DNA from 2 places in the Streptomyces sp. NBC_00425 genome. Region 1 is predicted to be linked to the other one. Evidence: riboswitches for the same ligand, from Rfam matches in the RefSeq annotation. Region 1 holds a riboswitch; the other holds the start of a gene.

What was found. Region 1 has a riboswitch for glycine ahead of gcvT (glycine cleavage system aminomethyltransferase GcvT). Riboswitches for the same ligand answer to the same signal wherever they lie in the genome.
Region 2: it holds a riboswitch for glycine, as region 1 does, so the genes downstream of both, gcvP (aminomethyl-transferring glycine dehydrogenase) here and gcvT (glycine cleavage system aminomethyltransferase GcvT) in region 1, are expected to answer to the same signal.

Annotation. Positions count from the first base shown of each region.
Region 1 covers NZ_CP107928.1:3,400,834-3,415,160, forward strand. Annotated here, with positions in the region: gene OHS82_RS14240 (ABC transporter permease) at 1-914, opposite strand, end outside; gene OHS82_RS14245 (enhanced serine sensitivity protein SseB C-terminal domain-containing protein) at 1,481-2,236, opposite strand; gene OHS82_RS14250 (enhanced serine sensitivity protein SseB) at 2,444-3,238, opposite strand; gene OHS82_RS14255 (AAA family ATPase) at 3,333-4,052, opposite strand; glycine riboswitch at 4,194-4,293, shown strand; glycine riboswitch at 4,294-4,415, shown strand; gene gcvT (glycine cleavage system aminomethyltransferase GcvT) at 4,491-5,609, shown strand; gene gcvH (glycine cleavage system protein GcvH) at 5,719-6,096, shown strand; gene glyA (serine hydroxymethyltransferase) at 6,111-7,373, shown strand; gene OHS82_RS14275 (L-serine ammonia-lyase) at 7,430-8,797, shown strand; gene OHS82_RS14280 (MOSC domain-containing protein) at 8,838-9,380, shown strand; gene OHS82_RS14285 (NADPH-dependent F420 reductase) at 9,421-10,083, opposite strand; gene OHS82_RS14290 (EF-hand domain-containing protein) at 10,288-10,500, opposite strand; gene OHS82_RS14295 (YncE family protein) at 10,609-11,796, opposite strand; gene OHS82_RS14300 (polysaccharide deacetylase family protein) at 11,796-12,602, opposite strand; gene OHS82_RS14305 (ATP-binding protein) at 12,678-13,181, opposite strand; gene OHS82_RS14310 (enoyl-CoA hydratase/isomerase family protein) at 13,470-14,237, opposite strand; gene OHS82_RS14315 (L,D-transpeptidase) at 14,278-14,327, opposite strand, start outside.
Region 2 covers NZ_CP107928.1:7,930,378-7,944,704, reverse strand. Annotated here, with positions in the region: gene OHS82_RS34985 (extracellular solute-binding protein) at 1-886, opposite strand, end outside; gene OHS82_RS34980 (TOBE domain-containing protein) at 1,354-1,749, shown strand; gene OHS82_RS34975 (TOBE domain-containing protein) at 1,813-2,232, shown strand; gene gcvP (aminomethyl-transferring glycine dehydrogenase) at 2,282-5,167, opposite strand; glycine riboswitch at 5,350-5,448, opposite strand; gene OHS82_RS34965 (PRC-barrel domain-containing protein) at 5,559-5,930, shown strand; partial or broken gene OHS82_RS34960 (DNA polymerase IV) at 5,852-7,422, opposite strand; gene OHS82_RS34955 (MerR family transcriptional regulator) at 7,490-8,173, opposite strand; gene OHS82_RS34950 (bifunctional nuclease family protein) at 8,423-8,896, opposite strand; gene ftsR (transcriptional regulator FtsR) at 8,981-9,718, opposite strand; gene OHS82_RS34940 (FHA domain-containing protein) at 9,761-10,645, opposite strand; gene OHS82_RS34935 (DUF881 domain-containing protein) at 10,728-11,561, opposite strand; gene OHS82_RS34930 (small basic family protein) at 11,567-11,899, opposite strand; gene OHS82_RS34925 (DUF881 domain-containing protein) at 11,896-12,801, opposite strand; gene OHS82_RS34920 (mannose-1-phosphate guanyltransferase) at 12,899-14,327, opposite strand, start outside.

The DNA.
Region 1 (14,327 bases):
GGCACGATCATGAACTGCGGATCGACCTGGTAGTAGGTGACCGCCTCCTTGAGCATGCCGCCCCACGACGCCTGCGGGGGCTGGATGCCGACGCCCAGGAAGCTCAGGCTGGCCTCGAAGAGGATGTTGGTCGGGATGAGCAGCGTCGAGTAGACGATGATCGGGCCGACCAGGTTGGGCAGCAGCTCCCGGAACAGGATGTACGGCCCCTTGGCGCCCATCCCCCGCGACGCGTCCACGAACTCGCGTTCCCGCAGGGCGAGCGTCTGGCCCCGGACGATGCGTCCCAGATAAGGCCAGTTGAAGAAGCCGATGACGAAGATGAGCACGCTGATGTGGAGCGGCAGTCCCTCCATGCCGAACGCGCCGCCCTGCAGCGTGGCGGAGATGGCGATGGCGAAGAGCAGGAGGGGGAAGGCGAGGAAGGTGTCCATCAGCCGGCTGATGATCGAGTCGACCCGACCGCCGTAGTAGCCGGCGACCACGCCGAGGACCGCGCCGATGGTGTTCGACAGGATCGTCGCCCCGAAGGCCACGACCAGCGACACCCAGGAGCCCTCGAGGATGCGGGTGGCGATGTCGCGCCCGAACTTGGGGTCCACGCCGAGCGGGTGTTCCCAGCTCATGCCGCCGAAGTCCCCCTGGGGGATCGACGTGTTGGGGTCGATGAGGTCCTGGTTGAAGGCGTTGGGGTCCAGACCGAACAGGGCCTGGATCGGACGGGAGAGAAGCGCGAGCACGATCAGCAGGATCACGACGACCCCGCCGGCCACGGCGACCTTGTCCTTCTTGAAACGGGACCAGGCGATCTGCCCCAGGGAACGGCCCTCGATCTGCCCCTTCTCGACACCCGCGAGCACAGCCTCGGGCTGTACCTCGGTTGCCGACCCGGTGGTCTCGATCGGTGCGGTCACGGTGACCCGACCCCTCTCGCCGGCGGTGACCGGCCTTTGTCCGCCGCTGTCGGCGGCTTGATCCACTTACTGCCTGCTACGCGGCCGGCGCCGATGAGTGCGGCCCAACTGTCCAGTTGACCCCGGATTGCTGCCGATGGGCACTCGCTCACAGGATCGACGACCTCGCGTCTGAGAGGCGAGTCTTCAATGCAGGCGCGATCACACGCCAGATCTGACGGAGAAAGTATGCGCAACCGTGATGCCGACCTGCACATTCCGTTACCCGAACGCCACGCGCCGACATCCGGAGAGGGTGGCACGCTCGTCAGGTGTGCCCGGTGTCACATCACGGAAGAACCGGAACACTTCAGGCCCAGGCCGCGGCCATCCGCGCACCCGAGATCCGGTAGCCCGACGGCGGGGCGGACCGGAGCTCGCTGAAGATGAGCCTTCAGGCCGTCGGCGCGGAGCAGCGCACGGGGTCGGCGGCAGGCGCGGTCCCGCGCCCGGCGCGGGCGCGGGTCTGACGGGCGATCAGCGGCCGGGGGCCGGTCCGCGACCGGGCCGGCCGTCGGGCGAGCGGGTCAGTACGGACGCGGGCCCGGGAAACCGTAGCCGCCGCCCGGCCCCTGGGCCGGGGCGGGGGCATGCGCCTCGCGGTCGTAGAAGGGGCGGGCGTTGGCGCGCATCCACATCACGACGGGGTCGTAGTCGTCGGTCATCGCGACCGTGGAGACCGGCAGCCCGTCCGGCACCGCGCCGATGGACTGCTGCATCATCGCCCGCACGGCGTCCACGGCCGGCGGGGAGGAGTCGTACACGTCGAGCCCGATGGCCAGGTAGGGCGCGCCCAGCGCCGGCTGCACCCAGGCCCGGCGCAACGTGCGGACCGCCTGGGCGCGGTGGGCGTTCTGCGCGAGCAGCGCGTAGAACTGCGGGATCTCGATGCCGGGCTCGGACAGCCGGAGCGGCCCGGCGGGCTGGCGCTCCAGGCCGGTGGCGATCCGGCGCAGATCCAGCCACGGGATGCCGACGCCGCCGCCGGGGGCGTGCGGGTTCAGCCAGAGGCCGTAGTGGTCGGGGTAGAGCGTCCGGGCCACGTCCAGCCCGTCGACCACCTCGTAGGACCGGTTCCAGCCGCTCGCGCTGAGCTCCTGGGCGGACGTCACACAGGGCGCGTAGCCGTGCCCTTCGACCTCCATGTTTCCGTACTGGGCGTCCGGGGAGCCGGCCTGCCCGTGCCACAGCAGCATCCAGACCTGGCCCGAGGAGGGGGTCGCGAGCGCGCGCAGGAGCGCCTCGTAGGCGTCGTAGCGCCCGGGCGTGACCTGGCGCAGCATGTGCTCGACCGAGCCGGTCGCGGCAGTGCCAGCGCTCACTTTTTATCGCCCCTTCGAGAAGTTGCCCCGCATCGGAGTCCAGCTTAGGCGCTCCGCCTGGTCGAGCAGTTGAGAGCGGGAGCCCCGCGCCCCGTCGGGCGGCCCGCTCCCCGGCCCCGTGACGGGTGAAGCCCGGAGCAGGCGGCCGGTGAAGCCTCGAGCAGGTGTCTAGTGAAGCCTCGAGTAGAAGGGGCGGACCCGCTCCCTCATCCAGTCGCCCACCGGATCCTGGGCGACGTCGAGGAGGACCAGGTTGACCGGCCAGGGCGCCGCCGCCGTCGTCAGGGCCCTGCCGAGGGCCTCCAGTGGGAGCGCGCGCAGGTCGCCCTCCCACTGGGAGAGCTCCACGCCCACGAACATCACCGGGTCCGCCGTCTCGATCGCGGCCAGGCAGCGGCGGGCGGTGCGGACCACTCCGACGGCCTCGAACTCCGCCGAGGCGGCGGCGAGGAAGTCCATCGGATCGTCCTGCCAGTCCGGCTCGTAGAGGCGGACCCGGCCGCCGGCCGCCGGCCCGTCCAGCGGGGTGCGGCCGGCCCGGCACAGCTCGGCCACGGCGGCCGGCGGCAACGGGACGCCGACCACGCCGTCGGGGTTGACGAGGATGCCCGCCTGCGGCGGCAGCCCCCGTGCGAACTCCACGGCCGGCGCGACGGTGAACGACATGTGCGAGCCGACGACCTGACGGAACTGCTCCTCGGAGCTGAAGACCGGCACGTACACCTGGCCGTCGAGGTCCATCGTGGGCAGGTCGAGGGGGCCGCTGTGCGGGCCGCCGCCGCCGGGGAGCGGCACCCAGACGAAGCTGCGGCCGAGCACCTCCACGATCCGGCCGCCGGCTCCCGGCACGCCGAGGGAGGCGGAGAGCACCTCCTCCAGCTCGTTGCCGGGCCATCCGCCGTGCGAATGGGGGTGCGCCTGCGCCGGGAAGTCCGCGGGGAAGTCCGCCGTGGGGAAGTCCATCTGCCTACCGCCTGCTAAGAACCGCTCACTCTGCTGTGACTGAAAGGCTAGCGGGTGCCGGCGGCACCGCCGCTGCCCGTGGGACCGACGGGCCTCAGCCCGTGAAGCCGATCCGCCGCAGGACGTCGGCGGCGGGCCGGTCGAGCAGGACCGCGGAGCCGCATCCCTCGGGCAGCCGGCCCTTCTCCACCGACCGCAGAAGACGGGCGGCGGCGCGGCGGTGCCGCAGGAACGCGTACCGCGAGACGCCGCGGCCGCGCTCGCGCTGGCCCTGCAGGGCCGTGTCCGCGCCGACGTCGAGGACGAGCAGGTGCAGGGCGCCGCCGCGGCGGCGGGCCGCGCGGGCCAGCCAGTCGCGGACCCAGGCCTGGGCGCCGCAGTCGTGCACCACGACGCCCCCGCCGCCGCGCAGGGCCCGGCGCAGCCCGGCGTAGTGGGCGAGGCGGACCACCGGCCGGTAGAGGGCGTAGGGCAGGAAGCGCGGCATCCGGGCGTCCCAGCGGTCGCGGGTGTCCTGGGAGTCGATGCGCACGCCGTGCACCGCGCGCTTCATCAGGGTGGACTTGCCGCTGCCGGGCAGACCGGTGACCACCACGAGGTCGCGCGGGCCGAAGAGCAGGCCGTGCGGGCTGCGGCCGGCCCGCTCCCGCAGGTCGCGGACGACGGGCGCGGGCTGCCGGGAGCACGCCTCCCGGGTCCGGGCGCCGGGCTGCGCGGGCAGCGCGATCCCCGAGCCGGCCGCGAAGGCCGTGGTCCTCGCCGAGGTCGTCCTCTTCACCGTGATCGTCCTCCCCTGGGGCCAGGTAGTGCTCATCCCCATCGAGCGTAAAGAGAAGGTAATGCGCGGTGCCTCGCGATTTCGTGCGCGTAGCGACACAAGCCGGTTACAGATCCGGCCTGCCGCGACGGGGGCGGGCCGTGCGATGATGGCCGCGCCAACTGCATACCGGCCGTTTGAATCCGCGCGGGAGAGTCCTCAGCAGCAGTTCCGCTGGGGCGCCGAAGGAGCAAGTCCCTCCCTTGAATCTCTCAGGCCCCGTTACCGCGCGGGCGAGGCACATCTGAAAAGCGGGCCGCCGTCTTCGGCGGTCCCACCCACGGTGCAAGCCATGTCCCGCCCCCGCTCGCAGCGGTGGTCATGGCGAACCTCTCAGGTTCCGATGACAGATGGGGAGGAACGACCTCGCCGTCCCCCCGCGTCCGGTTTCACTCGCGCGGGAGGGGCCCCGTCGCCTTGGGAGACGAACGACCGATGAGCAGTACCGCACCCCGTCACACCGCGCTCGATGCCCTGCATCGCTCGCTCGGCGCGACGATGACCGACTTCGCCGGCTGGGACATGCCCCTGCGCTACGGCTCCGAACGCGACGAGCATCTCGCCGTCCGCACCCGGGCCGGGCTCTTCGACCTCTCGCACATGGGCGAGATCACGGTGACCGGCCCGGAGGCGGCCGAGTTCCTGAACTTCGCCCTGGTCGGCGACCTCGCCGCCGTGCGCGTGGGCCGCGCCCGCTACACCATGATCTGCGCCGAGGACGGCGGCATCCTCGACGACCTCATCGTCTACCGGCTGGCCGACGCCGAGTACATGATCGTCTCCAACGCCTCCAACGCCCAGAACGTCCTGAACGAGCTGGGCAACCTGGCCGAGGAGTTCGAGGTCGAGGTCCGCGACGACCGCGACGCCTACGCCCTGATCGCCGTCCAGGGACCGGAGTCGCCCGGCATCCTCGCGGCCGTCACCGACGCCGACCTCGACGGCCTGAAGTACTACGCGGGCCTGCCGGGCACCGTCGCCGGCGTCCCCGCGCTCATCGCGCGCACCGGTTACACCGGCGAGGACGGCTTCGAGCTGTTCGTGAAGCCGGAGCACGCCGTCGAGCTGTGGCAGGCGCTGACCAAGGCCGGCGAGGGCGCCGGGCTGGTCCCCTGCGGTCTGTCCTGCCGCGACACGCTGCGCCTGGAGGCGGGCATGCCGCTGTACGGGCACGAGCTGAGCACCTCCCTCACCCCCTTCGACGCGGGCCTCGGGCGCGTGGTGAAGTTCGAGAAGGACGGCGACTTCGTCGGGCGCGAGGCGCTCGCCGCGGCGGCCGCACTGGCCGAGCGGCAGCCGCCGCGCGTCCTGGTCGGCCTGGTCGCCGAGGGCCGCCGCGTCCCGCGCGCCGGGTACGCGGTCGTGGCGGGCGGCGAGGTGATCGGCGAGGTGACCTCCGGAGCGCCGTCCCCGACCCTGGGCAAGCCGATCGCGATGGCCTACGTCGACGCCGCGCACGCCGCGCCCGGCGCTCCGGGCGTGGGCGTGGACATCCGGGGCAGCCACGAGCCGTACGAGGTCGTGGCGCTGCCCTTCTACAAGCGCCAGAAGTAGACACTGGGCCCCGGGCCGAGGGTGACACTGCGCACATTCCCGCTGCTCACCCGTGCCCTGGACCGTCCCCCTTCATCACCACTCCCCCGCGTACAGGAGAATTCAGGCCATGAGCAACCCCCAGCAGCTGCGCTACAGCAAGGAGCACGAGTGGCTGTCGGTCGCCGAGGACGGCGTCTCGACGGTCGGCATCACGGAGCACGCGGCTAACGCGCTCGGTGACGTGGTCTTCGTCCAGCTCCCGGAGGCCGGCGCCACGGTGGCCGCGGGCGAGTCCTGCGGCGAACTGGAGTCGACCAAGTCGGTCAGCGAGCTGTACGCCCCGGTCTCCGGTGAGATCACCGAGGTCAACCAGGACGTCGTCGACGACCCGGCGCTGGTGAACTCCGCTCCCTTCGAGGGCGGGTGGCTGTTCAAGGTACGCATCACGGGCGAGCCGGACGATCTGCTCTCCGCTGACGAGTACACCGCCTACACCGCCGGCTGAGGAGTCGTAGTCGCATGTCCGTCCTGAACACGTCCCTGCACGAGCTCGATCCGGAGATCGCGGCCGCGGTCGACGCCGAGCTGCACCGCCAGCAGTCCACGCTCGAGATGATCGCCTCGGAGAACTTCGCGCCGCTCGCGGTCATGGAGGCCCAGGGCTCGGTCCTGACCAACAAGTACGCCGAGGGCTACCCCGGCCGCCGCTACTACGGCGGCTGCGAACACGTCGACGTCGCCGAGCAGATCGCCATCGACCGGGTCAAGGACCTCTTCGGCGCCGAGTACGCCAACGTCCAGCCCCACTCCGGCGCCTCCGCCAACCAGGCGGCCCTGTTCGCCCTGGCCCAGCCCGGCGACACCATCCTCGGCCTGGACCTCGCCCACGGCGGCCACCTCACCCACGGCATGCGCCTGAACTTCTCCGGCAAGCAGTTCGACGTCGTCGCCTACCACGTCGACGACGCCGGACTCGTCGACATGGCCGAGGTCGAACGCCTCGCGAAGGAACACCGCCCCAAGGTGATCATCGCCGGCTGGTCGGCATACCCGCGACAGCTCGACTTCGCCGAGTTCCGCCGCATCGCCGACGAGGTCGAGGCCTTCCTGTGGGTCGACATGGCCCACTTCGCCGGCCTCGTCGCCGCCGGGCTGCACCCCAACCCGGTTCCCTACGCCGACGTCGTCACCTCCACCACCCACAAGACCCTGGGCGGACCCCGCGGCGGCATCATCCTCGCGAAGAAGGAGTTCGCGAAGAAGCTGAACTCCTCCGTCTTCCCCGGCTTCCAGGGCGGCCCCCTGGAACACGTCATCGCCGCCAAGGCCGTCTCCTTCAAGGTCGCCGCGAGCGACGACTTCAGGGAACGCCAGCGCCGCACGGTCGAAGGCGCCAAGATCCTCGCCGAACGCCTCACCGCACCCGACGCCCGCGAGGCCGGCGTGAACGTCCTGTCCGGCGGCACCGACGTCCACCTCATCCTCGTCGACCTGCGCAACTCCGCACTGGACGGACAGCAGGCCGAGGACCGCCTCCACGAGGTCGGCATCACCGTCAACCGCAACGCCGTCCCCGACGACCCGCGCCCGCCGATGGTCACCTCCGGCCTGCGCATCGGCACCCCCGCCCTGGCCACCCGCGGCTTCACCGCCGAGGACTTCGCCGAGGTCGCCGACGTCATCGCCCAGACCCTCAAACCCACCTACGACACCCACACCCTCAAGGCCCGGGTCACCGCCCTCGCGCACAAGCACCCCCTGTACCCCGGCCTGAACAAGTAGTTCCCCGGTGGGGGCGCCCGACTTCGTGCGCCCCCGCCCTCTCCCGAGGAGTTCCCGTGGCCATCTCGGTCTTCGACCTGTTCTCGATCGGCATCGGCCCGTCCAGCTCCCACACGGTCGGCCCGATGCGGGCGGCGCGCATGTTCGCGCGGCGGCTGCGCAACGAGTCCCTGCTGGACTCCGCCGCCTCGGTCCGCTGCGAGCTGTACGGCTCGCTCGGCGCGACCGGGCACGGCCACGGCACGCCCAAGGCGGTCCTGCTGGGCCTGGAGGGCTCCTCGCCGCGCACGGTGGACGTGGAGACCGCCGACGAGCGGGTGGTGGAGATCCGCGGTTCCGGGCGGCTGCGCCTGCTGGGCTCGCACGAGATCCCGTTCTCCTTCGACGACGATCTCGTCCTGCACCGTCGCAAGGCCCTCCCGTACCACGCCAACGGCATGACCATATGGGCCCATGACGCGCAGGGCGCCGAACTGCTGTCGAAGACGTACTACTCGGTCGGCGGCGGGTTCGTCGTGGACGAGGAGGCGGTCGGCGCGGACCGCATCAAACTCGACGACGCGGTGCTGAAGTACCCCTTCCGCACGGGCGACGAGCTGCTGCGTCTCACCAAGGAGACCGGCCTGTCGATCTCCGCGCTGATGCTGGAGAACGAGCGGACCTGGCGTACGGAGGACGAGATCCGGGCGGGCCTGCTGGAGCTGTGGCAGGTGATGCAGGGGTGCGTCTCGCGGGGCATGTCCCGTGAGGGCATCCTGCCGGGCGGTCTGCGCGTCCGCCGCCGCGCCGCCATGACGGCCCGTCAACTCCGCGCGGAGGGCGATGCGTTGGCCCACTCCATGGAGTGGATCACGCTGTACGCGATGGCCGTGAACGAGGAGAACGCGGCCGGCGGCAGGGTGGTCACCGCTCCCACGAACGGCGCGGCCGGCATCATCCCGGCGGTGCTGCACTACTACATGAACTTCGTGCCGGGCGCCGACGAGGACGGTGTCGTCCGCTTCCTTCTCGCGGCCGGCGCGATCGGCATGCTCTTCAAGGAGAACGCCTCCATCTCCGGCGCCGAGGTCGGCTGCCAGGGCGAGGTCGGCTCGGCCTGCTCGATGGCGGCGGGTGCGCTCGCCGAGGTCCTCGGTGGCTCCCCGGAACAGGTGGAGAACGCGGCCGAGATCGGCATGGAGCACAACCTCGGCCTCACCTGCGACCCGGTGGGCGGCCTGGTCCAGATCCCGTGCATCGAGCGCAACGGCATGGCCGCGGTCAAGGCGGTCACCGCGGCCCGGATGGCCATGCGCGGCGACGGCTCGCACAAGGTGTCCCTCGACAAGGTCATCAAGACGATGAAGGACACCGGCGCGGACATGAGCGTCAAGTACAAGGAGACGGCCCGGGGCGGTCTCGCGGTGAACATCATCGAGTGCTGAACCGCCCGGAACGGGCGGCAGGACGAACGGGGGGACCAGGATGAGCGGCTCGGTCGGCGCCGTCAGCAGCAACGGCACGTACTCCTTCACCAAGCCCAACCGCGAGAGCATCACGCTGGTCGCCGGGCTCGGGGTGGCGGGCGACGTGCACGCCGGAGCCACGGTGAAGCATCGGTTCCGGATGAAGAAGGACCCCTCGCAGCCGAATCTGCGGCAGGTGCACCTCATCCACGAGGAGCTCTTCGAGGAGGTGCGCGCGGCAGGGTTCGAGGTGGCCGCCGGACAGCTCGGGGAGAACGTGACCACCCGGGGGATCGATCTCCTCGGACTGCCCGTCGGTACGCGGCTGCGGCTCGGTGCGGAGGCCGTGGTGCGGGTGACGGGACTGCGCAATCCCTGCGCGCAGATCGACGCGTTCCGAAAGGGGCTGATGAAGCAGGTCGTCGGGCGGACCGCGGACGGCCGCCCGGCCTTCAGGGCCGGGATCATGAGCGTCGTGCTGACCGGGGGCGTCGTGCGGCCCGGCGACCCGATCACGGTCGAGCTGCCGGACGGGCCGCACGTGCCCCTCGAGATCGTCTGACCCCACCCTCGTCGGGCCGGACGAAAGCCGGGGGCGGCTCCTAGCCGCGGAAGGCCTCCGGGCGTTCCGGGCTCGCGTCGGCCAGGGCCTTGGCGACGGCCTCGACTCCGGCCTGCAGACCGTAGACCGGGGTGTCGGGCTGCTGGCGCCAGGAGTCGGCGATGCCGCCCGCGTCGACGGTGTCGAAGCCGAGCTCGTCGATCAGGGCGCGCACCTTCGCCTTGGCCGCCTCGTCGTCGCCGGCGACCGGGAGCGCGATGCGGTCGGGGTGGCCGGCGGCCAGCGGACGGTCCAGGAGGTCCTGGGCGTAGGTGCCGTTGAAGGCCTTGACGACCGGGTGCCCGAGCTGCCGCTCGACCCAGCGGCTCTCGGTGAGGCCCTCGTCCTCGATGGCCGCGATCCGCCCGTCGCGTTGGCGCGGGTAGTAGTTGTTGGTGTCGACGACGACCAGGCCGTCGGCCGCGCCGTCCAGGATGCCGGACGGCAGGTCCGGAACGGCCTTCAGCGGGACGGTGATCACCACGATCTCGGCGCCGCGAGCCGCCTCCCCGACGGCGACGGGGGTGGCCCCCGTCTCCTCGGCGAGCTCCGTGAGCGTGTGCGGGCCGCGGGAGTTCGCGACGGAGACGTCGTGGCCGAGGGCGGCGAGGCGCCGGGTGAGGTTGCCGCCGATGTTGCCCGCGCCGATGATGCCGATCTTCATGACAGGCCTTGCCTTCCAGGAATCGTGCTGGTCGATGAACACCGAATAATCAATGCACACGCATGCTTCTGGTTGACGTCAACCCGGCCCGGCGGGGATCTATTCCGGTCCCCCACGACGAACTGCGGCCCCGAGGCCCTGCGGCACGAGGCCCCGAGGCACGACGAAGGGGGCGCCTCGCGGCGCCCCCTCTGCCGGTTCACGTCACTTGTTCAGGTGGGCCCAGAACTCGTCGAACGAGAGGACCTTGTCGCCGTTCAGGTCGCGGGACTTGATGATGGCCTCGGCGACCGACTCCGTGACGTTCCAGTCGCCCTCCTGAGCCAGGGCGGTCTTGAACTCGGCCGCGGTGATGAAGCCGTCGCCGTCCGTGTCGATCCGCTGGAAATGGTTGCGCGCTTCTTCGATGTCGGCCACCGGTCCGCCCCTCTTCTTCATGCCTTGCGGGCACATGTGCTGTTCTGCTGTCCAACTGACGCAGGCCAGATTAACGGCCCCGCCGGACGCCGGACGCAGGACCTCCCGCTAGCGGAAGACGCCCGTGTGGCCGAGCGAGTAGCGGCCGGGCTGCGGATAGACGGCCAGGCCGTGCGGGCCTCCGCCGACCTTGATGCGGGCGATCTGGCGCCCGTCGGCGGTGTCGATCGCGTACACCTCGGAGTTGTACCGCCCGGACAGCCACAGGACCTTGCCGTCCGCCGAGACGCCGCCCATGTCGGGGCTGCCGCCGTCCGGGAGACGCCACTTCCTGGTGAGCTCGCCCTTGGTGAAGTCGAAGACGGAGACGGTGCCCTCACCGCGGTTGGTGACGTACATCTCGCGGGAGTCGCGGCTGACGTACAGCCCGTGGCAGCCCTTGCCGGTGTGCAGGAACCGCGGCTTGTCGAAGGTGGCGCCGTCGACGATCCACATGCCGTGGGCCATCATGTCGGCGATGTAGAACAGCTTGCCGTCCGGCGAGACCTTCACGTCCTGCGGCATGGCGCCCTTGAGGGGCAGTTTCTGCTGGGCGACGACCTTCATCCGCTCGGTGTCGACCTTCAGCAGTTCTCCGCTGAACTCGCAGGACACGATGAAGTACTTCCCGTCCAGCGAGAAGTCGGCGTGGTTGACGCCGTAGCAGGTGACCGGTTCGGTCTTGATCCGCTTCATCGTGTGCGGGTCCCGGAAGACCAGCTCGCGGTCGAGGGAGGCCATGACGACGGCGTACTTGCCGTTGGGCGTGAAGTAGAGGTTGTAGGGGTCGTGCACCTCGACCGGCTTGCCCGCCTTCCCGGTCGCGGGGTCGATCGGGGTGAGGGTGTTCCCACGGTCGTTGTTGACCCACAGGGTCTTCAGGTCCCAGGAGGGGACGACGTGCTGGGGCTGGCGTCCGACGCGGATCGTCTCGATCACCCGGTACGTCTTCGGATCGATGACGGATACGGTGTCGGACTCGGTGTTGGGGACGTAAACCCGGGGCGGGAAGCCCTTGACCACCGGGGAGAGCCGGTTCGGGCGGTCGGCCGCGTAGACGTCCTTGGGGTCGAGCACGGGCGGCATGCCCGGCAGGCCGTCGACGACCGGTCTGGCGGGCTTCACGGGCGCGGGCACGGCCCGCTCGGTGGTCCGGCCCGTCCCGTCCGCGCCGCTGCGGGTATCGGTGCCGCAGGCGGCGAGGACGGCGAGGGCGGCGCCGGTGAGCAGGGCGCTTGTGGCGAGGTTGCGGTGCATCAGCCGATCAGCTCCGTGGCAGTGACCGCGCGCAGTCCGCGGCGGTCGAGTTCGTCCAGCAGGGCGGGGAGTGCGGCGACCGTGTCCGCGTACCCGAAGTGCAGGCTCACGACGGACCCGTTGCGGACCTTGTCGAGGACGTTGCGGGCGACGGCGGGGGCGCCGGGGGAGGTGAAGTCGAGGGAGTCGACGTCGTAGGACAGGACGTGCGGGTAGCCGGCCCGCCGGGCCAGCGCGGCGACGAGCGGGGAGGCGCGGGAGGCGCGGGAGGGCCGGAACCAGGTGCCGACGGATCCGGTGAGCCGGCGCAGCCGCTGTGCGCACCCGGTGATCTCGGCCGTCGCCTCGGCCTCGGACATCGCGTTGACGTCCAGATGCCGCTGGGTGTGGTTGCCGAGGTCGTGGCCGCCGTCGAGGACCCGGCGGGCGACGTCGGGGTGTTCGTCGAGCCAGGTCCCGACGGCGAGGACGGTGACCCGGGCGCCGTGCCGTTCGGCTTCGCCGAGCAGGGCCCGGGCGACGGCGGGATCGCCCTGTCCGTGGAAGGTGAGGGCGACCTGGGGGCGGCCGCGGGGACCGTGCGTGATCTGGGCGGGCTGACCGGGGAAGGCGCGCGGAGCGGGGGCGGCCGGGGACCGGGCGGCGGAGGGCCGGGAGACGGGGGACCGGGAGACGGCGGCGGGCTGGACGGCGGCGCCGGAGGAGGGCACGGCGGGCGAGCACCCGGCCGCGAACGCACCCCCGGCGACGAGCCCGGCGCCCGCCCGCAGCGCGGAACGGCGGTCGGATGGGGTCACCCGCACCATTTAAGGGGTGATATGTCGCGATTCCGGCCATTGACGCCTCGGCCGCGTCCGCCGGCCGGGCGCGGGACGGACCGGTCAGCGGTCGGCGACCCGCATCTCGAACCAGGTCGTCTTGCCGCGGGGCAGCAGGTCGACCCCCCACCGGTCGGACAGCTTGTCGACGAGGAAGAGGCCCCGCCCGCTGACGTCCATCTCCTGAACCGGCATCAGACAGGGCAGCCCGCGGGAGGGATCGCGGACCTCCACGCGGATCCAGCCGCGCCGGCGCCGCATCCGCAGGCCGAAGACGCGGGCGCCGGTGTGCCGCACGGCGTTGCCGACGAGTTCGGAGACGAGCAGCACCACGTCCTCGGTCGTCTTGGGGCCGAGCCCCCACTGGCGCAGGACCACGACCTGGGCCAGCCGGCGGGCCGCGGCGGCGGACTCGGGACGGGAGGGCAACGGAACCTCGCCCTCCGTCGGGTTGCCGAACAACTCCAGCGCTTTGAGCGCCCGTTCGTCCTCGACCGCAGGCGACCAGCGTGCCGCGGCCGCACGGCTGTGTCCCCGCGGCTGTTCGATGCCCTCCAGCCCCGCCATGCCCCCATCATGGCCGCCCCGAGCCCCCTCCGGGGCCGTTCCTGTGGAATACGCCCCCCGGAATCCCCCGTTCCGATCGACCCGTTCGGCATATGCCAGCGGCAGCGCAGATGCCGACAAACCCTCCCTGACCTGCTGCGGACATCCGCCCCGAGGCAGGCGACGGGGACCCTCGACACAACAGGCTCAAGGTCGCCTCAAGGTTCCCGTAAACCGCCCCATCGGGGGACGCGGGTGAGACGCCCCGTCAAGAGCAAGTGCCGGCGACGCCCCCGAAAGAGACCTCACTCACAGGAACTTGGCCTTGCCGGGCCCTTCCGCCACGAAGCTGCGCATGCCCGTCTCACGGTCGGCGGTGGCGAACAGACCGGCGAACCAGGTGCGTTCCACCGCCAGGCCCGTCTCGATGTCCGTCTCCAGACCGGTGTCGACCGCCTCCTTCGCGGCGCGCAGCGCGAGCGCCGGTCCCTGCGCCAGCTTCGCCGCCCAGGCGTGCGCCTCCGTGTACACGTCGGCGGCCGGCACCACCCGGTCCACCAGGCCGAGGGTCAGCGCCTCGTCCGCCTTGACCATCCGGCCCGTGAAGATCAGGTCCTTCGCCCTGGAGGGGCCGATCAGCCGGGAGAGACGCTGAGTGCCGCCGGCCCCGGGGATCAGCCCGAGCAGGATCTCCGGCTGGCCCAGCTTCGCGCTGTCCCCGGCGATGCGGAAGTCCGCGCAGAGCGCGAGTTCACAGCCACCGCCCAGCGCGTACCCGGTCACGGCCGCCACGACCGGCTTGGGGATGCGGGCCACCGCGGTGAAGGACTCCTGCAGGGCACGGGAGCGCAGCACCATCGCGGTGTGGTCCATGTCCTGCATCTCCTTGATGTCCGCGCCCGCCGCGAACACCTTCTCGCCGCCGTACAGGACGACCGCGCGGACGTCGCCGCGCCGGGTCGCCTCCTCGGCGAGCTCCTTGAGACGGTCCTGTGTGGCGACGTCCAGCGCGTTCATGGGCGGGCGGTCGAGGCGGATCGTGCCGACGCCTTCGGCGACTTCGAGATTCACGGTCATGGCAGCAGGTTAACCACCACTAACGCGGGCGGGGGGAACCCTACTTCTTCCAGTCCGCCCAGGAGATGTTCCAGCCGTTGAGGCCGTTGG
Region 2 (14,327 bases), 4.5 Mb from region 1:
GCCCCTTGCCGGCGTCGGCCTCCACGACCGGCGCCCACTGGCCCATGAGTTCCATCGCCGCCTTGCCGTTGCCGACGGCCGCGGCCTGGCCGGTGGGGCTGGAGTACGCGGCGCCGAGGAAGCCCTTCTGGAACGGCTGCAGATCGACGAGGTCCTGGAGGTGCTGTCCGGCCTGGACGAAACCGTCACCGGTGAAGTCCTTGTCGTCCCCGGCCTTCTTCAGGGCGTCGACGCCGGCGGTGCGCATCGCGAGGTAGGCCCAGTAGTACATGCCGGGCCATTTCTCCTTCCCGGCGAGGGCGAGCGGGGTGATCCCGGCGGCCTTCAGCTTGCGCACCGCGTCGAGGAAGCCGCTCCAGGTGGTGGGCGGCCCGCTGACGCCGGCCTGCTTGAAGAGGGCCTTGTTGTACCAGAACCCGATCATCCCGATGTCGAACGGTATGCCGTACGCCTTGTCGCCGATCAGATACGGCTGCCGGGCGACGGACAGCAGGCCCTCCCCCCAGTCCTTCGTGCGTTCCGTGAGGTTCTCCACGAGCCCCGCGTCGACCTGCTGCTTCAGGACCCCGCCGCCCCAGGTGTGAAAGATGTCGGGGAGCTTCCCGGAGGCGGTCAGCGCCGTCATCTTCGACTTGTAGGCGTCGTTCTCCAGCTGGACGATCTTGACCTTCACCTTGGGGTTCTGCGCCTCGAACTTCTTGGCCAGAGCCGCCCATACGTCCTTGGTCGGCTGGGTGGTGGAGATGTTCCACCACTCGATGGTGGTCGTCCCCGACGACGACCCCCCGTCCGAGTCGCCGCCGCAGGCGCTGAGTGCCGTCATGCCCAGACCGGCCGCGGCGGAGGCCGCCAGGAAGCCTCGGCGGGAGAGTGCCGGGTCGCCCATCATGCGCTCCTTGTGAGATCGAAAGTTTCGAACCAGATCCAGAAAGGTTCGCTGCTGCCGCACCCTAGAGACACCCTCCGACGGGTGGCAACCCCTTGAACACAGAGAATCCAGAGGCCTGTTCGCGGAGGGCCACCCGAGTAGGCTCCGATCGGGACCGAAACATTCGGATCACACGGCGAACGTTACGAAGCGGGGACCGGCGCGACATGATGGCCGAGATCAGCCTTACCTGGCACGGGTCGGTGACCGGAGGGGCCTGGCGGAAGCCGACCTCGACCGGATCGCCGCCCTGGATCACCCCCGGATCGCCGACCCGGACCGGGCCGACCGCGCGTCACTGTGACGACGGCACCGGCACCGCGCCGCTGCGGCGACCACGGCCTGCGCCCCCGCGCCGTGTCGCCCAGCACACGCCGGAGCGGCCCCGCGTCCGCCGAGCCGCCTCCCGGCCCTATCGTGACCGCATGCAGAGCTACACGATCGGCCAGGCGGCACGACTGCTCGGCGTCAGCCCCGACACCGCGCGCCGCTGGGCGGACGCGGGCCGCGTCACGACCCACCGCGACGAGACCGGACGACGCCTCGTGGACGGCAAGGCCCTCGCCGCCTTCTCCGTGGAACTCGCCCGGTCCGGCGTCACCGAGGACGACACCCCCCGCACCTCGGTCCGCAACGCCTTCCCCGGCATCGTCACCGCGATCAAGCTGGGCGACGTGGCCGCCCAGGTGGAGATCCAGGCCGGCCCGCACCGCCTGGTCTCCCTGCTGACCCGGGAGGCGGTCGAGGAACTCGGACTCGAGGTCGGCATGGAGGCGACAGCCCGCGTGAAGTCGACAAACGTACACATCGACCGGGCGTGATCGAGGGCGGCGCAAAGCGGGCATCCCCGCCATAAGCCCCTAAGAGCCGTACCGTTGACGCCCATGAGCTTGAGCATCCGCAACCAGCTACCCGGCACCGTCACGGCCGTCCAGCCCGGCCAGGTCATGGCCCTCGTGAAGATCCGCCTCGACGGCGGGCAGCACCTCACCGCGGCCATCACCCTGGAGGCCTCGGAGCAACTCGCCCTCGCGCCCGGCGCCGCCGTCCACGCCCTGGTGAAGTCGACGGAGATCTCCCTCTCCACGGGCCAGGTGGCCGGTCTCTCGATCCGCAACCGGTTGCCCGGCACGATCACCGGACTCGTCCTCGGCTCGGTCATGGCCGCGGTGAAGATCACCGTGGACGGCGGCGAACTCACCGCGGCGATCACCAGGGAGTCGGCCGTCGACCTCGGTCTGTTCGTGGGCTCCGACGTCATCGCGCTGATCAAGTCGACCGAGGTGTCCCTGGCCACGGCGTAGAACGACGTGGGGCCCCGTCCGTGACGGACGGGGCCCCACGCGCTCCGGCTCAGTCCTCGTACGCGTCCAGCGGCGGGCACGAGCAGACGAGGTTGCGGTCGCCGAAGGCCTGGTCGACACGGCGCACCGGCGGCCAGTACTTGTCGGCGGCGGACACCCCGGCGGGGAAGACCGCCTCCTCACGCGAGTACGCGTGCGCCCACTCGCCGCCGAGCGCGGCCGCGGTGTGCGGGGCGCCGACGAGCGGGTTGTCGTCGGCCGGCCACGCGCCCGCGCCGACCCTCTCGATCTCCGCGCGAATGGCGATCATCGCGTCGCAGAACCGGTCGAGCTCGATCAGGTCCTCGGACTCGGTCGGCTCGATCATCAGCGTCCCGGCCACCGGGAACGACATCGTCGGCGCGTGGAAGCCGTAGTCGATGAGCCGCTTGGCCACGTCGTCCACGGTCACACCGGTCGCCTTGGTCAACGGCCGCAGGTCGATGATGCACTCGTGCGCCACCAGCCCGCCCGGACCGTTGTAGAGCACCGGGTAGTGCGGCTCCAGCCGCTTGGCGACGTAGTTGGCGCTCAGCACGGCCACCTGCGTGGCCCGCTTGAGGCCCTCACCGCCCATGAGCCGCACGTACGCCCAGGAGATCGGCAGAATGCCCGCGGAGCCCCACGGCGCCGCCGAGATCGGCCCCACACCGGTCTCCGGCCCGGCCGCGGGCTGCAGCGGGTGGTTGGGCAGATACGGCGCCAGATGCGACCGGACGGCCACCGGCCCGACGCCCGGGCCGCCACCGCCGTGCGGGATGCAGAACGTCTTGTGCAGGTTCAGATGGGAGACGTCGCCGCCGAAGTGCCCCGGCTTGGCGAGCCCGACGAGCGCGTTGAGGTTGGCGCCGTCGACGTAGACCTGACCGCCGGCCTCGTGCACCTGGGCGCAGATGTCCGCGACGTGCTCCTCGAACACGCCGTGCGTGGAGGGGTAGGTGATCATCAGCACCGACAGCTCGTCCCGGTACTGCTCGATCTTCGCGCGCAGGTCCTCGACGTCGATCTCGCCGTCCTCGGCCGTCTTCACGACGACGACCTTCATGCCGGCCATCACGGCGCTCGCCGCGTTCGTGCCGTGCGCGGAGGACGGGATCAGGCACACGGTGCGCTGCTCGTCGCCGTTGCCGCGGTGATACCCGCGGACGGCGAGCAGACCGGCCAGCTCGCCCTGCGACCCGGCGTTCGGCTGCAGGGACACCTCGTCGTACCCGGTGACCTCCGCGAGCCGCTCCTCGAGCTCCCGGATGAGCGTCAGATAGCCCTGGGCCTGCTCGGCGGGGGCGAAGGGGTGCATCTGCCCGAACTCGGGCCAGGTGACCGGCTCCATCTCCGTGGTGGCGTTGAGCTTCATGGTGCACGAGCCCAGCGGGATCATGCCCCGGTCGAGCGCGTAGTCCCGGTCGGCCAGCCTGCGCAGGTAGCGCAGCATCGCGGTCTCGGACCGGTGCCGCTGGAAGACCGGGTGGGTCAGGATGTCGTCGGTCCGCAGCAGTCCGGCGGGCAGGGCGTCCTCGACGGCCGCGTCGAGCGACGCGATGTCGCCGTCCACCCCGAAGGCCGCCCAGACCGCGGCGACCTGGGCGCGCGCGGTGGTCTCGTCACAGGAGAGCGCCACCTGGTCGGCGTCGACGAGGTGCAGGTTGACCCCGTGGTCCCGCGCCGCGGCGACGACCTCGGCGGCCTTCGCCGGCACCCGCACGGTCAGTGTGTCGAAGTACGCCCCGTGCACCACCTCGACGCCACCGGCTTCGAGTCCCGCGGCGATGATCGTGGCGTAGCGGTGCGTGCGCCGGGCGATCGCGCGCAGCCCGTCGGGGCCGTGGTAGACCGCGTACATCCCGGCCATCACGGCCAGCAGCACCTGCGCGGTGCAGATGTTGCTCGTCGCCTTCTCGCGCCGGATGTGCTGCTCTCGCGTCTGCAGTGCGAGCCGGTAGGCCTTGTTGCCGTCCGCGTCCACGGACACGCCCACGAGGCGGCCGGGCAGGCTCCGCGCGAACTTCTCGTGCACGGCCATGTAGCCGGCGTGCGGCCCGCCGAAGCCCATGGGCACGCCGAACCGCTGGGTGGTGCCGACCGCGATGTCCGCGCCCAGCTCACCGGGCGACTTCAGCAGCGTCAGCGCGAGCAGGTCCGCGGCGACGGTGACGAGCGCGCCGAGTCCGTGCGCCTGGTCGATGAGCGCCTTCAGGTCCCGCACGGCGCCGGAGGCGCCGGGGTACTGGACGAGCACGCCGTTGATCTCGCGCTCCGCGATCTCCGCCGGGATGCCGTCGCTCAGATCGGCGACGACGACCTCGACGCCGGTCGGCTCCGCGCGCGTCTCGATCACGGCGATGGTCTGCGGCAGCGCGTCCGCGTCGATGAGGAAGAGGCCCTTCCTGTTCTTCCCCACGCGCCGGGACAGCGCCATCGCCTCAGCGGCCGCCGTGCCCTCGTCGAGCAGCGACGCACCCGAGGTCGGCAGGCCCGTCAGGTCGGCGACCATCGTCTGGAAGTTCAGCAGCGCCTCGAGCCGACCCTGGGAGATCTCCGGCTGGTACGGCGTGTAGGCGGTGTACCAGGCCGGGTTCTCCATGACGTTGCGCAGGATGACCGGCGGCGTGAAGGTGCCGTAGTAGCCGAGGCCGATCATCGGGTCGAGCACCTGGTTGCGGTCGGCCAGGGAGCGCAGCTCGGCCAGTACCTCGGCCTCGGTGCGGGCGCCCGGCAGGTCCAGCGCGTCGGCGTTCTTGATCACGTCGGGCACCGCGGCGGCGGTGAGCTCGTCGAGCGAGCCGTAGCCGACATGCGCGAGCATCTTGGCCCGCGCCTCGTGGTCGGGCCCGATGTGGCGCTGCTCGAAGGGGATTCCCTGCTCGAGCTCGGAGAGCGGAATGCGATGGGCGGTCATTACGGAGGCCTCCTGGTCTGACACGACCTTCGAGGGTCACCACGGCGGGTACCCGGACGGCCTCCCCCTCTGTCATCTCAACCTGAGAGCTTCACCGGCCGCCAGCGGACGACCGGCTTTCACCGTCGGTGAGAGCGGACACCGTCGACGCCGTCGGTACCCGCCCTGCTTTCCAGAGTGACCTCGTCCGTGCGGTACGTGAGCCTGAGAGATTCCGGGGAGGATTTGCTCCTTCGGCGCCTCCGGTGGTGGTCTCCGGAGGACTCTCCCGCACGGGGTCAGCAGCCGTTGCCAGACTACCAGCGAGGTCAATGGGCCTCTCGAGTGGCCGCTCGCCCCAATGTGCTCTTTTGTAGTCCTTACGGACGAGCTGCGACCAAGAGGAGGGCCCGTGCAGACCGACATCGATCCGCGCAACCTGATCGGCCGCAAGGCGTTCGACCGCAACGGGGCGAAGATAGGCACCGTCGACGAGGTCTACCTCGACGACGCGACCGGCGTGCCGGAGTGGGCCGCCATCCGCACGGGCCTGTTCTCCCGTGACGCCTTCGTCCCCCTGGAGCCCAGCAAACTGGTCGAGGGGACCCTGCACATCCCGTTCGACCGCGCGCTGATCAAGGACGCCCCGGACTTCGGCGTCGGCCGCCACCTCTCCCCGGAGCAGGAACTCCAGCTCTACCACCACTACGGTCTGGACGTGGCGGCCCCTCCCCCGCTGCCCGACCACGACTTCGGCCGCCTGGCCGGCACGGACGACGGCTGACTTCCGGCAGCCCGGCAGCTCCTCGCCCTGAGGAGCTTCACAGCTCTGAAGCGGCCTCACGGCCGTGGTCCGTGCGTCCTTCCGACGTCCCTTCCGGCGTCACCGACGGTTCCCGGGTCCCGCCCGCCGCCTCCTCGTCCTCGCCCGGTCTTCGCCGCACCAGCGGCAGCGGGTCCGCCGGAGCCAACTGCGGATCGTCGGTGCGGAAGGTGCGCACCCGCCCCGGCTCCGACTGCGGCGTCTCGAAGCGCACCGTGACCCGGCCCAGCCCACTGCCCTGCACCCACCCGTGTCCGAGCTCGGCATGCCGCACGTCGTGACCCGGCCGCCACTGGTGCTCGGCAGGGACCGGGACCGGGGCCGGCTCCTCGGCGGCGCGCTCCTCCGTCAGCCCCTCCGCGGGCTCGTCCGCGCGCGCCCCCGCGGCCTGCGCGAACAGGTCCTCCTGCGTGAAGTCCGCCAGACCGCTGACGCCCACCCCGAGCAGCCGCACCCCGCCCGTGGTGTCCACGGAGTCCAGCAACCGGGCCGCCGCTTCCCTGATGACCGCCGGATCGTCCGTGGGCCCGCGCAGCGTCTCGGACCGGGTGAGCGTCGAGAAGTCGTACCGCCGCACCTTCAGCACGATGGTCCGACCCGACAGACCGGCCTCCCGGAGCCTGCGCACACACCGGTCCGCGAGCCGCTGCACCTCCAGCCCCACCCGGACCCGGTCGTGGATGTCCACGTCGTACGTGTCCTCCACCGACACGGACTTGGTCTCCCGCTCGGCCACCACAGGCCGGTCGTCATGCGCCAGCGCCATGGCGTGGAGCGCATGCCCGTGCGCCTTGCCCAGCAGCCGAACCAGCTCGTCCTCACCGGCCTCCGCGATCTCGTCGACCGTGGTGATCCCGGCCCGCCGCAGATGATCCCCCGTGGCCGGGCCCACCCCCGGCAGCGTCCGCACCGGCATGGGCCCGAGCAACCGCCGCTCGGTGCCCGGCTCGATGAGCACCAGGCCGTCGGGTTTCGCCTCCTCCGAAGCGATCTTCGCGAGCATCTTGCAGGAGGCCAGTCCCACCGAACCCGTGAGACCGGTGACGGCCCGTATGTCCGCACGCAGCCGGACACCGGCCAGCCGCGCCGAATCCCTGTCCCAGGCCGCCCCGCCGGCCTCCAGGTCCACGAAGGCCTCGTCCAGGCTCAGCGGCTCCACCAGCGGCGACAGCGCCCTCAGCAGCGCCATGACCTGCTCGCTGATCGACCGGTAGAAGGCGAACCGCGGCACGAGATATGCGGCGTTCGGCGCCAGCCTGCGCGCCTGGGCCATGGGCATCGCCGAGTGGACTCCGAAGACCCGTGCCTCGTAGGAGGCCGTCGCGACCACTCCGCGAGGCCCGAGGCCTCCCACGACCACGGCCTTCCCGCGCAGACTCGGCTTGGACGCCTGCTCCGCCTGAGCGAAGAAGGCATCCATGTCGAGATGCAGGATCGTGGGCGCGTTTCTCACACGTCCGATGCTGCACCACGCCACTGACAATGACGTCGTACCGCTGCCCCGCGCCCGGGAGGACGCGTCAGACCGCCCGGTTGCGCCTGCGCGCCAGCTCGTCCGCCGGATTGGGCCCGACGAGCGTCTCGCCGGTGTCCACACGCTCGCCGTGCAGCTGCGACAGCGCGCTCTCGACGTCCCGCCACACCACGCCCACGGCGATCCCGAACACTCCCTGACCGCCCTGGAGCAATGCGTGGACCTCGTCCGGCGAGGTGCACTCGTACACCGTCGCACCGTCGCTCATCAGCGTCATGCGCTCCAGATCGCTGAAGCCGCGCTCCCGCAGATGCTGGACGGCGCTGCGGATGTTCTGCAGCGACACCCCGGTGTCGAGGAACCTCTTGACGATCTTCAGCACGACCACGTCGCGGAAGCTGTAGAGACGCTGGCTGCCGGATCCGTGAGCGGGCCGCACACTCGGCTCGACGAGCCCGGTGCGCGCCCAGTAGTCCAGTTGGCGGTAGGTGATGCCCGCCGCCGCACAGGCCGTCGGACCGCGATAGCCGATCTGCTCGGACGCCATGGACGTCGTCCCTCCGCTGCTCGGCACGGCCGCCGGTCGCTGCGGAGCGTGATCGGCCGCACTGCTCTGCTGGGGGTACCCCATGCCCGTGCGCAGCCAAGAGCCTGGGGGAGGGTACGGACCGCTTCCCCCGACACCGAGTCCGGGGGCACCCCCAGCCGTACCGTCGCCGCTGCTTCTCACGCCGACCTCCGTCCTAGACCTGCCTTCTCGACGGTAGGCAGTCGCCAGGGGTGCGTCAACGATCGCCACACTCGGCACGCCGAGTGATAATCACCCTAGGAGTGGTTTCCCGCACCTCACCGCGGGGAAAGGCTAGCCGAATGCGCTGAGAACCAGCCGTAGGACGCTCTCAGTGGCCGCCGGCATTTGCCGAAGACGGCGGGACCCTCCGCGCAGGTCGCCGCAGGTGTGCACGTCTCGCACGGGTCGCTACTGATTGCTGGTGCCGAAGTCCTCCGGCGAGATCTGGTCGAGGAACTCGCGGAACTTCTCCACCTCGTCCTCCTGCTCGTCCGGGATGGCGATCCCCGCGTCGTCGAGCACCGTGTCACTGCCGTAGATCGGCGTTCCGGTGCGCAGGGCCAGCGCTATGGCGTCGGACGGGCGCGCGCTCACCTCGACGCCGCTGGCGAAGACCAGCTCCGCGTAGAAGACGCCCTCCCGCAGATCCGTGATGCGCACTTCGGTGAGCTCCTGGCCGACGGCTTCCAGCACGTCCTTGAACAGGTCGTGGGTCAGCGGTCGCGCCGGGGCCATGCCCTGCTGGGCGAAGGCGATGGCCGTCGCCTCCCCCGGTCCGATCCAGATGGGGAGGTAGCGGTCGCCCCCCACTTCGCGCAGCAGCACGATCGGTTGGTTGGAGGGCATCTCGACCCGGACACCTACGACATCGAGCTCGTTCACACAGCAACCCTAGGCCGTGCCCGGGACGTTTGGGTAGTCGGGCCGGGAACGGGCGACCGATCCGCCCTGGGCGAAACCGCCCGCTCAGGGCAGGCGCACCCCGAGCGCGGTCTGCACCAACGCCGCGTGCAGCCGGACCGCGAGCCCGGCGAGCTCCTTCGTGCGGGCCTCCGCGTGCGCCCGGGTCTGCGGGTTGCGATGCCGCCTGAGCGGTGCGACCACCTGGTCGACGAGACCGGCTTCGCGGTCGGCCGCCGTCTTCATCACACGCAGATGCCGTGGCTCGATCCCGAACCGCCCCAGCTCGGCGACCAGCGCCGCCACCGTGGCCGCCTCGGCGTCGTAGACGCCGTCCTCGAGGGGCACGACGAGCCCGTAGGACTCCCACTCCTCGAGCTCCGACTCACCGATGCCCGCGGCCGCCAGCAGCTCGGTCCTGCCGATCCGGGCGACCGTGGGACCGTCCGAGGGCTCCAGGACGTGCTCCCCGTCCCGCTGCCGGCCGACGGTCGGCAGCGGAGCGGCCTCGCCGCGCTCCATGGCGTCCAGGTGCTCACGGATGACCTTGAGGGGCAGATAGTGGTCCCTCTGCATCCTCAGGACGTGACCGAGGCGCTCCACGTCGCGCGCACTGAACTTGCGGTAGCCCGAAGGGGTCCGCTGGGGCTCGATGAGCCCCTCGGACTCCAGGAAACGGATCTTGGAGATCGTGACGTCCGGGAACTCGTCCCTCAGAGCGGTCAGCACGGTGCCGATGCTCATCAGCACACCGTCCGCGGCGGCGGTGCCGGCTCCGGCACCGCCCCTCGGTGTTTGCAGCATGGACCTTCCCTCGGATCCCCCCGGACGGAGCCCGGGGGCGGGTCAGTAACCCCGCTGGCTCGCGTAGAAGACCAGCCGGTACTTGCCGATCTGCACCTCGTCACCGTTCGACAGCGGGATCTCGTCGATCCGCTCCCGGTTGACGTAAGTACCGTTCAGACTGCCGACGTCCGCCACCTTGAACGTGCCGTCCGGGTTGCGCCGGAACTCCACATGGCGGCGCGACACCGTCACGTCGTCGAGGAAGATGTCGCTCTGCGGATGACGGCCCGCCGTGGTCAGATCGCCGTCCAGGAGGAAGCGACTGCCCGAGTTCGGGCCGCGCCGCACCACCAGCAGCGCGGAGCCCACCGGCAGCGCGTCGACGGCGGCCTGTGCCTCGGGAGAGAGCGCCGGCAGCTGCGTCTGCCCGGTGACCTCCGAGTCATAGGCCTCGAGACCGGAAATCGAGATCGTGGAGGTCGTCTCCGACGCACGCTCGGGCGTCAGCCCGGGACGCAGCGGCGCACCACAGTTCGAGCAGAAGCGGCTGTTCTCCGCGTTGCGGTTACCGCACCTCGTACACACCAGGGCCGACATAGGGGAAAACCCTCCACCCGTACTCGAGGTTGACGGTTGGCCGAAACCTATGCCGCCGGACTGCGCAGGGTCAACAGACGCCGCGCCCTGACCTCCGGGTACGTCACCGCCCGAACCGGACACCTGGTCCCTGAACAGCGGTCGCTGACCCTCTGCATCCGGCTGTGCGCGATGACGGGCGGTCGCATTGTCGCCACCCTCACGCGGGCTCTTGCCGAACAACTTCGCAAACAACTTCACGGGCGATTCCCCTTGACCGAAACAGACCCGCCCGTGGGGCAGGACGAACCCTGACTGAATACACCGGCCGACCCGGACACCTTCACAACGTCCGTGCCCACCAGACAGTTTCCACCACGCACCACCCGATCGGTGCGTCGACCCCCCGCAACCTCATGCCCCTGCCGGACGCCCCCTATGCGCCCCCCGCTCACGGCGCCGACGACCGAGCGTAGTCAGGCCGCTTCGCCTCTCGCAAGGCGTCCACAACGATCTTGTCCGACCGCTCCACGACCACGGTGGCCTGCTCCTTTTCGAGGGTCTGCACAACACCTCCAGGAATGTTCAGCGCCGGCTCGAGGTCCTGCGGGTTGCCGATGACCTTGAAACGGTAGGGCGCGTTGATCTTGTTCCCGTCGACGCTCACGCCCCCGCCCGACTCCGTCAGGAAGGTGCCGGCGACGACCCGCACACCGTTCACCTGGATCGCCTCGGCCCCCGCCGCGCGCAGCTCCTGGATCGCGTCGAGCAGCATGTCCGCCTCGACCGCTCCCTTCGTGTCCTCGATGGTCATCGTGATGCCGGGCCCCTGAGCAGCGACCGTGCCCGCCAGAATGCCGAGTTGCCGTTCCTTCTCGACCGTCTGCTTGCGGGCCTCTTCAGCCTGGTCGGAGCTGTTCTCCAGCTCCTGCCGCTGCTTCTCGAGCCCTTGCCTCTCGTCCTCAAGACGCTGACTTCGGTCGCCGAGTTCATCGAGGATGCGCACAAGATCTTCCTGGCGCGCGCCACGCAGCGCGTTTCCGCTGTCGCTGTTGGACGCGACCTGCACGGCCAGGCCGAAGCCCAGACCGAACAGCAGCAGAGCCACAATGAGTTGGGCCCGCGTCACCCGCGGCGGCCAGAGGCCCTCCACCAGCCGCCGACGGCCGTTCGACGCGGCCTCCTCCGGCTCCCGGGCCGGTCCGTCCCCGGACGACGTCACGGGGACCTCGTCGGGCAGTTCCTTGCGCAGCCGGTTCTCGGGCGTCTCGTCCCCGTCGCTCATCGCCCTCACGCCCGGAACACGTGCCGGCGGATCGCCGCGGCATTGGAGAAGATGCGGATGCCGAGGACGACGACGACACCGGTCGACAGCTGCGATCCCACGCCCAACTCGTCTCCCAGGAAGACGATCAGCGCGGCGACCACCACGTTCGACAGGAACGACACGACGAACACCTTGTCGTCGAAGATCCCGTCCAGCATGGCCCGCAGCCCGCCGAACACGGCGTCCAGCGCCGCCACCACGGCGATCGGCAGATAGGGGACGACGGCCGCCGGAATCTCGGGCTGGACCAACAGGCCGGCCACGACTCCCACGACGAGGCCCAGTACGGCGATCACGATGTGCCCTTCTCGGTGTGCGGCTGTGCTGTGCGGACGATCACGCTCGGAGCGGCGGGCAGCCGGAGGTCGCCCACCACGGAGATGGCCGTCCGGATGCCGTAGTTCTCCTGCAGGGCGTTGAGATAGAGCCCGTCCGCGCTGTTCTGGAACCTGGTGCTGAGCTTTTTCCCGTCCCCCACCGCGAGCACGGTGTACGGGGGCACCAGCGGCTTGTTGTCGACCAGTATCGCGTCACCCGCGGCCCTGATCGCGGAGAGCGCCGTCAGGCGCTGACCGTTGATCGAGACGGCTTCGGCGCCCGACGCCCACAGCCCGTTGACCACCCGCTGCATGTCACGGTCACGGACCCGCCCGGTGTCGGAGAACCCGGAGGTCTCGCGAGGGTCGCCGTCGCCGCCCGTGGTCGCCTCCTTGGCGTCGTCCACGACGAGCTTCACGCCGGGGCCGTGCACCGCGACGGCGCCCGACAGCAGCCCGGCCAGGTCCGCCTGATCGCTGCCGCCGCTCTGCTTGAGCGCCTCCTGCTGTCGGGCGCTCACGTCGCTGCGCAGTTTGTCGACGGTGCTCTCCAGCTCCTCGGCCGCCTTCGTCTCGCGGTCGACGCGGTCGATCAGCTCCTCGCGTTCCTTGGCGACGACCGGAGCCGCGACCCGCGCCTGGGCGGCGCCCACGGTGACCACCAGGGCCGCGAGCACCAGCCCTGCGGCCAGCCCGAGCTTCGCCCGCACCGTCCTGGGCAGGCCCCCGGAGCCGTCGGCCTGCTTGCGGGCGGCGGCCTCGGCATAACCTTCGTCGAGGCTGTGGTCCATGACGTTGGTGAGCAGCGACATGGACGCGTCCGGGCGCGACGCGCGCGCGGGTGTGCTCCGAACGGGGGGCGGCTGCGGCATGCCGCACATCGTCGCACGTCGTGCCCAGTACCTCCGAATGGCCCCACCGGCGTGCCGGACAGGCCCCCTTGGGGACACTTGTCCGGCACGCACGCGTGCGCGCGGTTCAGCGCCCGGCGCTGTCCACGACCGCCGACCACTCGTCGAGCAGGGCCTGCGCGGACGCGTCGTCCGGCCCCTCCGCCCACAGATGCGTGACGGCCTCCGCGGGGTCGGGCAGGACCATCACCCAGCGACCGTCCGTCTCCACCACGCGGACACCGTCGGTGGTGTCCACGAAGCGGTCGCCGGCCGCTTCGACGACCCGCCGCATCACCAGTCCCTTGACCGCCCACGGGGTCGCCAGATCCCGCTTCAGGACGTGCGCCCGCGGAATCCGCGCGTCGATCTGGCTGAGGGTGAGCTGCGTGCGAGCCACCAGCCCGATCAGCCGTACGAACGCCGCCGTGCCGTCGAAGACACTGTTGAACTCGGGGATGATGAACCCGCCCTTGCCGTCCCCTCCGAAGATGGTCGACTCGTCCCGGCCCACCCGGGTGAGGTCGTCGGGCGACGTCGTCGTCCACTCGACCTGGGTCCCGTGGTACGCCGCCACCTGTTCGGCGATCCTCGTCGTGGTCACGGGCAGGGCCACCCGCCCACTGCGGCGCTCGGCGGCGACCAGGTCGAGCAGGACGAGGAGCGCCCGGTCGTCCTCGATGATCCGGCCCTTCTCGTCCACGAGGGAGAGCCGCTCGCCCACCGGGTCGAACCGCACACCGAACGCGGCCCGGGACGACGCCACGATCTCGCCGAGCCGCACCAGCCCGGAGCGTCGCTGATCGCCCGTCTCGGTGGGCCGTGCCTCGTTCAGACCGGGGTTGATCGTCAGCGAATCGACCCCGAGCTTCCCGAGGAGGCTCGGCAGAACCAGGCCTGCGCTGCCGTTGGAGGCGTCGACGACGACCTTCAGCCCCGCCTCGGCGATGCCGGTCGTGTCCACGTTCCGCAGCAGCGACCCGGTGTACGCGTCGAAGACGCTGGCCGGGAAGTACAGGTCCCCGATCTCTCCCGGGAAGGCCCGCCGGTACTCCTGCCGTGCGAAGACCCGGTCCAGCTTGCGCTGACTGCCCTGCGACAGGTCGGCGCCCTGCCCGTCGAAGAACATGATGTCCACCGAGTCGGGCACCCCGGGCGAGGTCCGGATCATGATTCCGCCGGCACTCCCCCGCGCGGTCTGCTGCCGCGCCACGGGCAGCGGCACGTTCTCCAGGTCCCGTACGTCGATGGCGCTGGCCTGCAGCGCGGAGATGACGGCCCGTTTCAGCGCGCGGGCGCCTCGGGAGTGGTCCCGGGCCGTGGTGACCGTGGATCCCTTCTTCAGCGTCGTGGCGTACGCGCCGGCGAGACGCACCGCGAGTTCGGGCGTGATCTCGACGTTCAGAATTCCGGACACCCCTCGGGCGCCGAACAGGTGCGCCTGCCCGCGGGACTCCCAGATCACTGACGTGTTGACGAACGCGCCGGCTTCGATGGTCTTGAAGGGATAGACCCGC